DNA from 3 places in the Streptomyces sp. SID5469 genome. Region 1 is predicted to be linked to each of the others. Evidence: riboswitches for the same ligand, from Rfam matches in the RefSeq annotation. Region 1 holds a riboswitch; each other region holds the start of a gene.
The links. A riboswitch is a leader RNA that binds a small molecule or an ion and turns the genes downstream of it on or off. The one in region 1 is predicted to bind thiamine pyrophosphate.
Positions count from the first base shown of each region.

Region 2: another riboswitch for thiamine pyrophosphate. It lies ahead of thiC (phosphomethylpyrimidine synthase ThiC); the one in region 1 lies ahead of GTY58_RS11565 (HAD-IIA family hydrolase).
Region 3: another riboswitch for thiamine pyrophosphate. It lies ahead of GTY58_RS13710 (thiamine ABC transporter substrate-binding protein); the one in region 1 lies ahead of GTY58_RS11565 (HAD-IIA family hydrolase).

Region 1 covers NZ_WWIN01000001.1:2,681,562-2,685,097, forward strand. Annotated here, with positions in the region: gene GTY58_RS11560 (CHAT domain-containing protein) at 1-1,263, shown strand, start outside; TPP riboswitch at 1,425-1,605, shown strand; gene GTY58_RS11565 (HAD-IIA family hydrolase) at 1,654-2,448, shown strand; gene msrB (peptide-methionine (R)-S-oxide reductase MsrB) at 2,489-2,896, opposite strand; gene murC (UDP-N-acetylmuramate--L-alanine ligase) at 2,910-3,536, opposite strand, start outside.
Region 2 covers NZ_WWIN01000001.1:5,232,087-5,235,622, forward strand. Annotated here, with positions in the region: gene thiC (phosphomethylpyrimidine synthase ThiC) at 1-1,600, opposite strand, end outside; TPP riboswitch at 1,593-1,749, opposite strand; gene GTY58_RS22345 (YibE/F family protein) at 1,821-3,263, shown strand; gene GTY58_RS22350 (SsgA family sporulation/cell division regulator) at 3,431-3,536, opposite strand, start outside.
Region 3 covers NZ_WWIN01000001.1:3,218,225-3,221,760, reverse strand. Annotated here, with positions in the region: gene rlmN (23S rRNA (adenine(2503)-C(2))-methyltransferase RlmN) at 87-1,193, shown strand; TPP riboswitch at 1,218-1,323, shown strand; gene GTY58_RS13710 (thiamine ABC transporter substrate-binding protein) at 1,404-2,489, shown strand; gene GTY58_RS13705 (iron ABC transporter permease) at 2,465-3,536, shown strand, end outside.

The sequences.
Region 1 (3,536 bases):
GCGCTGGAACGGATCCGGGCGCTCCGCACGGCGAGGGAACCGGGCCGATGGCCCACACCGGACGAGGAGGACGAGCTGCGGTCCGCTTCCGACGACGCGGCCTGGCTCGTCGCCGAACTCCAGCAGCACCCGGGCTTCCAGCGCTTTCTGACCCCGCTTCCCCTGGGTCTCGACGACCTGCTGCCCGCCGCCGCGGAGGGGCCGGTGGTGAGCGTCAACATCAACCCGCGCCGCTGTGACGCCCTGGCGCTGTGCCCCGACGGGCTGCGCGCGGTACCGCTGCCGCGGCTGTACGCCTCCGATCTGGTGGCACAGGCCGAGTCCTTCCGGGTCGCCGTCGAGGCACTGACGGCCGGACCGCGCGACCCTCTGTTCGAGGACGCCCGGGAGATCTTCACGGGAACGCTGGCCTGGCTGTGGGACGTACTGGCCGAACCGGTCCTGGACGCCCTCGGGTTCACCGGTCCGCCGGAGTCAGGAGCGCCCTGGCCCCGGCTGTGGTGGTCGCCGTCCGGGGTGCTCAACTCCTTTCCGCTGCATGCCGCCGGGCGCCACGGCAGCGGGGAGGCGGCGGACGCCGCCGTCCTGGACCGGGTGGCCTCCTCGTACACACCGACCCTGCGCGCCCTGCTCTTCAGCCGGGCCCGCAGGCGCGCGGCACCCGGCCGGCGGCGCACCCTGGCCGTGGCCATGCCGCAGACCGCCGGACAGGCCCCGCTGGCCCGTACGGTCACGGAGGCCACCGAGGCGGTGGCGGCGGGCGGAGGCGTTCCGCTGATCGGACCGGCCGCCACCCGGGACTCGGTGCGTGCGGCCATGGTGGACGCGGCCGTGGTGCACTTCGCGTGCCACGCGGACAGTGACCCCGAGGACCTGTCGGCCGGCCGGCTGCTGCTGGCCGACGGCGACCTGCTGATCCGCGACATCGCCGAGCTCCACCTGGAGACGGCCGAGTTGGCCTACCTCTCGGCCTGCGGCACGGCCCGCGGCGGCGCCACCGCGGCGCTCGCCGACGAGGTGATCCACCTGGGCTCCGCGTTCCAGCTCGCCGGCTACGCCCAGTCGGTGGCCACGCTCTGGGAGGTGGGCGACTCCTTCGCGGCCAGGGCCGCGGCCGAGTTCCACCGCACCCTGGCCCCCTCCCTCCCGGGCCCCGGCCCCCTGCCCGCGGCCCTGGCCCTGCACCACACGGTGCGCTCGCTGAGACAAGACGACCGGGAGCGGCCTTGGACGTGGTCGGCGTTGGTGCACGCGGGGGCCTGAGCGGCGCGTGTGCGGCGGGCGGAAGACGGGCCGGAGACGGGCACCGGGCGGGCGCCAGACGAGCGGACGAGCGGACGAGCGGACGAGCGCCAGACGGGTAAAAAATCCCGATTTAGGAGGGTTCATTTCCTGTTGACCGCACTAGAATGAGAAACAGCCTGCGGGACGAGCGAGGGAGTTCGACCGGAGTAGCCGACTTTGGCGTGAAGCTGGGAGTACGTGGTTTCCGCCCGGGCCGACGTCGACGGTCGGGCTGAGAGGCTGGAAGGTCGCAGGACCTGACAGCGACCTCTGGAACCTGATCCGGACCATACCGGCGCAGGGAGCCCGTCTCGCAGGTTATTCGTGTGCGAAGCGACGCACCCACGGACCCCGCGGTATTGTCCTGACATGGATGCCGTACGTGCGGTCCTGATCGACATCGACGGTGTGCTCACCGTCTCGTGGAAGCCACTGCCCGGCGCGATCGAGGCGCTGCACCGGATCCGCGACGCCAGCCTCGGCGTGGTCCTGCTCACCAATACGACGTCCCGTACGCGCGCGTCGATCGCTGCGACACTGGGCGCCTCGGGCTTCCCGGTGAGCGCCGAGGACATCCTCACCGCACCCACCGCCACCGCGGCCCATCTCACCGACCACTGTCCCGGCGCCCGCTGCTCCCTGCTGAACAGCGGTGACATCCGGGAGGACCTCGTCGGCGTGACCCTGCTCGACGACACCGACACCGTCCCGGACGTCGTCATCGTGGGCGGTGCCGGCCCAGAGTTCGACTACGCGGCGCTCAACCGGGTCTTCGGCCACCTCCAGCGGGGCGCCCGGCTGGTGGCGATGCACCGCAACCTGTACTGGCGCACCGACCGCGGACTGGATCTCGACAGCGGTGCGTTCCTGCTCGGGCTGGAGCACGCCGCCGGCACTCGGGCCGAGATCACCGGCAAGCCGGCGCCCGCGTTCTTCGAGGCGGCGCTGACACGCCTCGGGGCCGGCCCCGGCCAGGCGGTCATGGTCGGCGACGACATCGAGTCCGACGTGCTCGCGGCACAGCGCACGGGTATCACCGGTGTCCTCGTCAAGACCGGAAAATACCTGCCCGAAACGCACCACGCGGCGAGCGCACGGCCCGACCACGTCCTGGACTCCGTCGCGGATCTCCCCGCCCTGCTGGACTCCGTCGTGCGCCGCTAGGGCCTGCCCGAGGGGTCACCCCCGGGCGTGCCCGCCTGCCTCAGCCCTCGTCCGGCGCCAGCCGCAACGAGATGGAGTTGATGCAGTACCGCTGATCGGTCGGGGTCGCATACCCCTCCCCCTCGAACACATGTCCGAGATGCGACCCGCAGCGAGCGCACCGCACCTCCGTCCGCACCATCCCGTGCGAACGGTCGTCGATCAGCTCCACGGCGTCCGTGTTCTTCGGGTCGTAGAAGGACGGCCAGCCGCAGTGCGACTCGAACTTCTCGTTCGACGTGAAGAGCTCCGCGCCGCAGGCACGGCAGGAGTAGACGCCCTTCGTCCTGGTGTCCGTGTACTCACCCGTGAACGCCGGCTCCGTGCCGGCCTTGCGCAGGACCGCGTATTCGGCCGGGGTCAGCTCCGCGCGCCATGCCTCGTCCGGCTTTTCGATGTCGTACGACACGAGCCTCAGCCCCTCACTGCTTCGACAGACGGTCCAGGATCCGCGGGCCGAGCTCCGTCACGTCGCCCGCGCCCATGGTGAGAACCAGATCGCCCGGCCTCGCCATTCCCGCGATCACCGACGGGACCTCCGCCTTGTCGTGCACCGGCGTCACGTCCGCGCCCGCCGCCCGCGCCGCCTCGATGATCAGCTCGCTCGTGATGCCCGGGATCGGGTCCTCGCGGGCCGGGTAGATGTCCAGGACCACGGACGCGTCCGCGAGCGCCAGGGCCTGCCCCATCTCCTTGCCCAGCTCCTGCGTGCGCGAGAACAGGTGCGGCTGGAAGACGACCAGGATCCGTGCGTCACCCGCCGCCGCCCGCATCGCCTCCAGGTCCGCGGTCATCTCCGTCGGGTGGTGCGCGTACGAGTCGATGACCTGGACGCCCGCCTCCTCACCCTTGAGCTGGAGGCGCCGCTTCACCCCCGTGTAGGCGGCCAGGGCCGAAGCGAGGTCCGCGGCCGGGATGCCCAGCGCCACCCCCGCCGCGAGCGCCGCCACCGCGTTGTGCGCGTAGTGCCGGCCGGGGACCGACACCGTGAAGGTCAGCTCCGTGCCGTCGAGCAGGACCTCCACCTCGCTCTTCAGGCCCTGCGCGGT
Region 2 (3,536 bases), 2.6 Mb from region 1:
ACTCCCGTGCCGTGTCCGGGTCGAGGGCCAGGTTGAACTGGTCCTCCCAGCGGAACTCGAACCGGGCGTCGGACAGCGCGTCGTCCCACTCCTGCGCGCCTGGGTGCCCCTTGGCGAGGTCGGCGGCATGGGCGGCGATCTTGTAGGTGATGACGCCGGTCTTGACGTCGTCACGGTTGGGCAGACCCAAGTGCTCCTTGGGCGTGACGTAGCAGAGCATCGCCGTGCCCCACCAGGCGATCATCGCGGCACCGATGCCGGAGGTGATGTGGTCGTACGCCGGCGCGACGTCCGTCGTCAGTGGGCCGAGCGTATAGAAAGGAGCTTCATCGCAGATCTCCTGCTGAAGGTCGATGTTCTCCTTGATCTTGTGCATCGGGACGTGGCCCGGGCCCTCGATCATGGTCTGTACGTTGAAACGCTTCGCGATCCGGTTGAGTTCCCCCAGAGTTCGGAGTTCCGCGAACTGCGCCTCGTCGTTGGCGTCCGCGATCGAGCCGGGACGCAGACCGTCGCCGAGGGAGTACGTGACGTCGTATGCCGCGAGGATCTCGCAGAGCTCCTCGAAGTTCTCGTACAGGAAGCTCTCCTTGTGGTGCGCCAGGCACCACGCCGCCATGATCGAGCCGCCGCGCGAGACGATCCCGGTCTTGCGGTTCGCGGTGAGCGGCACATAGGGGAGGCGCACGCCCGCATGGACCGTCATGTAGTCCACGCCCTGCTCGGCCTGTTCGATGACCGTGTCCTTGTAGATCTCCCAGGTCAGTTCCTCGGCCCTGCCGTCGACCTTCTCGAGCGCCTGGTAGAGCGGGACCGTGCCGATCGGCACGGGGGAGTTGCGCAGGACCCATTCGCGCGTGGTGTGGATGTTGCGGCCGGTGGACAGGTCCATGACGGTGTCGGCGCCCCAGCGGGTCGCCCAGGTCATCTTCTCGACCTCCTCCTCGATGGAGGAAGTGACCGCGGAGTTGCCGATGTTGGCGTTGACCTTCACCAGGAACCGCTTGCCGATGATCATCGGCTCGATCTCCGGGTGGTTGACGTTCACGGGCATTACGGCCCGTCCGGCCGCGATCTCCTCGCGCACGACCTCCGCCGAGACGTTCTCCCGGACGGCCACGAACTCCATCTCGGGCGTGATCTCGCCGCGGCGCGCGTACGCGAGCTGCGTCACGGCCTGTCCGTCACGGCCCCGGCGCGGCTGACGTGGCCGCCCCGGGAACACCGCGTCCAGGTTGCGCAGCCCGCCGCGCGGCGAGGTGTGCTTGATCCCGTCGTCCTCGGGGCGAACGGGTCGGCCCGCGTACTCCTCGGTGTCGCCGCGGGCGATGATCCAGTTCTCCCGCAGCGGCGCGAGTCCCCTGCGGACATCGGTGTCGACGGACGGGTCGGTGTACGGGCCGGAGGTGTCGTAGAGCGTCACCGACTCCCCGTTGGTGAGGTGCACCTGACGGACCGGCACCCGCAGATCGGGGCGCGAACCCGCGACGTACGCCTTGTGCCAGCCGATGGATTTCCCGGCCTCCTGGTCGCCCTGGGGCGAGGCGAGCGCCTCGCCCGTCTGGCTGGAGGCAGGCGTGCGTGCGTCCTTGTTGGTCATGAGACCTACTCCCTACGCCGGCATTACCCGGTAACAGGTTCAGCGGTCGACGCAGCAATGTCCGCCCGACGATGTTCCACGTGAAACATCGCGGATGCGGAGGTCAGCGCCCTCTCAGCCCGGTGCTCCGAGCTCCCGCGTGTGCAAAGGTCCTCTCACGCTAGCGTCTGATTGGGCGAGCTGAACAGTGGGCCCCTCCCGTTCTTGCGATGATCGGTCGGTGACCACGACGCAACAGCCCCCATTCCCGCCGTCCGAGCCTCCGCGCGGCCAAGGCCCCGGCGGCGGCCGTGGACAAAGCGACGGTCCGGGGGGCCACAGCCCTGGAGACGGCCATGACCATGGCCAGGGCTCCGGAGGCGGGAACGGTCCCGGCCACTCGCACAGTCACAGTCATGGCCCGGCCGCCCCCGTTTCCCAACATCTGCGCAAGGTCATCGCCGCGATCCTGATCCCGTTCGCCGTGGCGGTCGTAGTGGGTCTCGCGGTGCTGTGGCCGGGCGGTGTCCCGGGACATGAGCGCAGCGGTGTGGGCTTCGACCGGCAGACCCAGCAGGCCACGGTCACCAAGGTCGACGAGGTCGACTGCAAGTCCGTGAACGCCTCGGGTGACACCCCGACCGGCGACACCTCCACCGCCGAAGGCTCCTCTGCCCAGCAGCAGGCCAGTGGCACCTGCAAGAAGGCAACCATCCGCGTCGACACCGGCAAGGACAAGGGCCGTACGTTCACCGAGATCGTCCAGCCGGACCAGACACGGCAGTTGCACCAGGGCGAGAAGGTCGTGGTCGCCTACGAACCCTCCGCACCCAAGAACTTGCAGTATTCGGTCACCGATGTGGAGCGCAAGTTCCCCATGGCTTTGCTCGCCGGCATCTTCGCACTCGCCGTCGTCGTCGTGGGCCGGATGCGCGGCGTCATGGCGCTGGTCGCGCTGGCCATCAGCTTCATGGTGCTGACCTTGTTCATCCTGCCCGCGATCCTGGAGGGCTCGAATCCACTGATCGTGGCGGTGGTCGGGGCGAGCGCCATCATGTTGATCGCGCTCTACATGTGTCACGGTCTTTCAGCCCGGACATCGGTGGCCGTACTGGGCACGCTGCTCTCGTTGGTGCTGATCGGCCTGCTCGGCTCACAGTTCATCGGCTGGGCCGCGCTGACCGGCAACACGGACGACAACACTGGCCTGATCCACGGCCTGTACCCGCACATCGACATGAGTGGTCTGCTGCTGGCGGGCGTGATCATCGGTTCCCTCGGTGTTCTCGACGACGTGACGGTCACTCAGACGTCGGCGGTATGGGAGCTGCACGAGGCCAATCCGACGATGGGCTGGCGCGGTCTGTATCGCGCGGGCATCCGCATCGGCCGCGACCACATCGCGTCGGTCGTCAACACGTTGGTCCTGGCGTATGCGGGTGCCGCCCTGCCCCTGCTGCTCCTCTTCTCGATCGCGCAGAGCAGCGTCGGCACGGTCGCCAACAGCGAACTGGTCGCCGAGGAGATCGTCCGCACACTCGTCGGCTCGATCGGCCTGGTCGCCTCTGTTCCCGTCACCACGGCCCTGGCCGCCCTGGTGGTCTCGGCGGACCGCCCGGGAACGCCCGCACCGGCTGCGGCCGCACCGCTGCGCTCCGGGAGGGGGCGCCGCCGCAAGCGCTGACGTCCACTCCAGGGCGGGGCGCATCCGCGGCTCGGCCCAGGAAGAAGGTGACTCCGGCCCGGCGGAGCGCCCGGCGAGGCGAACTGGCTCAATACCGCCGACACACGGCCGTCGGCGTTAAGCCATGTGAGTGCTGAACCGTTACGCCTCTGTTGACGTCAGGTGCGTCAACCCGCGCTCTGCTCCTCCGCGAGGATGCGGTCCAGCGCCTCGTCGAGATGGGCATCGAAGTCAGCAAGGGAACACTCCTGGCCCAGAGGCACCAGCTTGTCG
Region 3 (3,536 bases), 540 kb from region 1:
GGCGACGAGGGGGTTGATGAGGGGTGACCAGCGCAACCGGCTCGGCCCCCAGGTCACCCGATTCGATCTGCGACACTGGTACAGCCATGCCTAAGCCCGGAGAACTCACTTTCGTCGCCCCGCGCGGAGCCAAGAAGCCGCCGCGGCACCTTGCCGATCTCTCGCCCGCCGAGCGTAAAGAGGCTGTTGCCGCGATCGGTGAGAAGCCGTTTCGCGCCAAGCAGCTCTCGCAGCACTACTTCGCGCGGTACGCGCACGACCCGGAGCAGTGGACCGACATCCCCGCCGGTTCCCGCGCCAAGCTCCAGGAGGCGCTGCTTCCCGACCTGATGACGGTCGTGCGGCATCTGTCGACCGACCAGGACACCACCCGCAAGACGCTGTGGCGGCTGTTCGACGGGACGCTCGTCGAGTCGGTGCTCATGCGCTACCCGGACCGGGTGACGATGTGCATCAGCTCCCAGGCCGGGTGCGGTATGAACTGCCCGTTCTGCGCCACCGGACAGGCGGGCCTGGACCGGAACCTGTCGACCGGCGAGATCGTGCACCAGATCGTGGACGGCATGCGGGCGCTCAGGGACGGCGAGATTCCCGGCGGCCCCGCCCGTCTCTCCAACATCGTCTTCATGGGCATGGGCGAGCCGCTCGCCAACTACAAGCGGGTCGTCGGTGCGATCCGGGCGCTCACCGACCCGGAGCCGGACGGGCTCGGGCTGTCGCAGCGCGGCATCACCGTGTCGACCGTCGGGCTCGTCCCGGCCATCCACCGGTTCGCCGACGAGGGCTTCAAGTGCCGGCTGGCCATCTCCCTGCACGCCCCGGACGACGAGCTGCGCGACACTCTCGTGCCCGTCAACACGCGGTGGAAGGTGCGGGAGGTGCTGGACGCCGGCTGGGAGTACGCGGCCAGGTCCGGACGCCGGCTCTCCATCGAGTACGCGCTGATCCGGGACATCAACGACCAGGCCTGGCGCGGTGACCGCCTCGGCCGGATGCTCAAGGGCAGGCCGGTGCACGTCAACCTGATCCCGCTGAACCCGACGCCCGGCTCGAAGTGGACCGCCTCGCGGCCCGAGGACGAGAAGGCGTTCGTCGAGGCGATCGCCGCCCACGGGGTGCCGGTCACCGTCCGGGACACCCGTGGCCAGGAGATCGACGGAGCCTGCGGCCAGCTCGCGGCCACCGAGCGGTAACCTGTCCCGCGTAGGTACATCTTCATATTCCGACAGGGGAGCGCCACAGCGCTGAGAGTGCGGGAGAGTCCGCAGACCCTCTGAACCTCGCCCAGGTCATTCTGGGTAGGAAGTTCGGTCATCACTCAAGCTGTTGCGCCCTGCCCGGGAACTCGTCGGAGGCTCCCGGGCAGGGCCGCGTCTTCTCCTGGTCACTCCAGGAGGAATTCGGTGAGCACCACCAAGAAGTTCACGGCCGCGGCCCTGGCCGCCGGGCTCGGGCTCGTCACGCTGTCCGCGTGCGGCTCGTCCGGCTCGGGCGGCGGCGACGCCGACTCCAAGACGGTGACCCTGGTCAGCCATGACTCGTGGGCCGCCTCGAAGAGCGTGCTCGAGGACTTCGAGAAGCAGTCCGGCTACACGGTGAAGGTCCTCAAGGATGGCGACGCCGGGCAGGCGGTCAACAAGGCGATCCTCACCAAGGACAACCCGCAGGGCGACGTCTTCTTCGGCGTCGACAACACCCTGCTGTCGCGGGCGCTCGACAACGGGCTGTTCCAGCCGTACGAGGCCAAGGGCTCCGGCCTGATCCGCCCCGAGTACCAGGTGGACCGGGCCAAGCACCGGGTGACACCGATCGACTCCGGTGACATCTGCGTCAACTACGACAAGAAGTACTTCGCCGACCACAAGCTGGACCCGCCGGCCTCCTTCGGCGACCTGGTCGAGCCGCGGTACAAGAACCTGCTCGTCACGGAGAACGCCGCCACGTCCTCGCCCGGCCTCGGCTTCCTGCTGGGGACGGCGGCCGAGTACGGCGACAAAGGCTGGCCCGACTACTGGAAGAAGCTCAAGGCCAACGGCGTGAAGGTGGTCGACGGCTGGGAGCAGGCCTACAACCAGGAGTTCTCGGGCTCAGCAGGCGGCAAGAAGGCCAAGGGCGACCGGCCGCTGGTCGTCTCCTACGCCTCGTCCCCGCCGGCCGAGGTGATCTACGCCAGCCCCAAGCCGAAGACCGCGCCCACCGGGGTCGCGAGCGGGACCTGCTTCCGGCAGGTCGAGTACGCGGGGCTGCTGAGCAACGCGAAGAACACCAAGGGCGGCAAGGCGCTCCTCGACTTCCTCGTCACCAAGGAATTCCAGGAGGACATGCCGCTGAACATGTTCGTGTACCCGGTGGTCAAGGGTGCTCAGGTCCCCGCCGAATTCAGCGAGTTCGGTCCGGCGGCCAAGAGCCCCGAGACCCTGGCCCCGGCCGAGATCGCCGACAACCGTGACCAGTGGGTCAAGTCGTGGACCTCGCTCGTACTGAAGTAGAGCCCCCGGCGCGCAAGGGGCTCTCCCGTGGGAGCGCGGCGCGGCTCGGGCTCATGGCCCTGCCCGTCGCGTTCTTCGGGGTGTTCTTCGCCTACCCCGTCGCGGCGATCGTGGCGCGTGGTCTGAAGGCCGACGGGGCCTGGCAGTGGGGGCGGATCGGTGACGTACTGGCGCAGTCCGGCATACAGCACGTCCTGTGGTTCACCACCTGGCAGGCGTTCGCCTCGACAGCGCTCACGCTGCTGATCGCGCTCCCCGGCGCATATGTCTTCGCACGCTTCGATTTCCGGGGCAAGCAGGTGCTGCGGGCCGTCGTCACCGTCCCGTTCGTGCTGCCGACGGTCGTCGTCGGTACGGCCTTCCTGGCCCTCGTGGGCCGCGGGGGACTCCTCGACGAGCTGTGGGGCGTACGGCTCGACACCACCGTCTGGGCGATCCTGCTCGCGCACGTCTTCTTCAACTACGCGGTCGTCGTCCGCACCGTCGGCGGTCTCTGGGCGCAGCTCGACCCGCGTCAGGAGGAAGCCGCGCGGATGCTCGGCGCCTCCCGGTTCGCGGCCTGGCGCAAGGTGACGCTGCCGGCGCTGGCCCCGGCGGTGGCGGCGGCCGCGCTGATGGTCTTCCTCTTCACCTTCACCTCGTTCGGTGTGGTGCAGATCCTCGGCGGTCCCACCTTCTCCACCCTCGAAGTCGAGATCTACCGGCAGACCTCCGAGATCTTCGACCTCGCCACGGCCGCCGTGCTGACGATCATCCAGTTCATGGCGGTCGGCGCGATCCTCGCCGTACACGCCGGGACCGTGCGCCGGCGGGAGGCCGCGCTGCGGCTGGTGGACGCATCCATGACGGCGCGCAGGCCGCGCGGGGCGGGACAGTGGGCGCTGCTCGGCGCCGTCCTCGCCACCGTCGCCGTACTCCTGGTGCTGCCGCTCGCCGTTCTCGTCCAGCGCTCGTTCGACGCGCCCGGCGGCCACGGATTCGCGTACTACCGGGCGCTGACGCACGACGACGGCGGGACCTTCCTCGTCGCACCGATCACCGCCATCG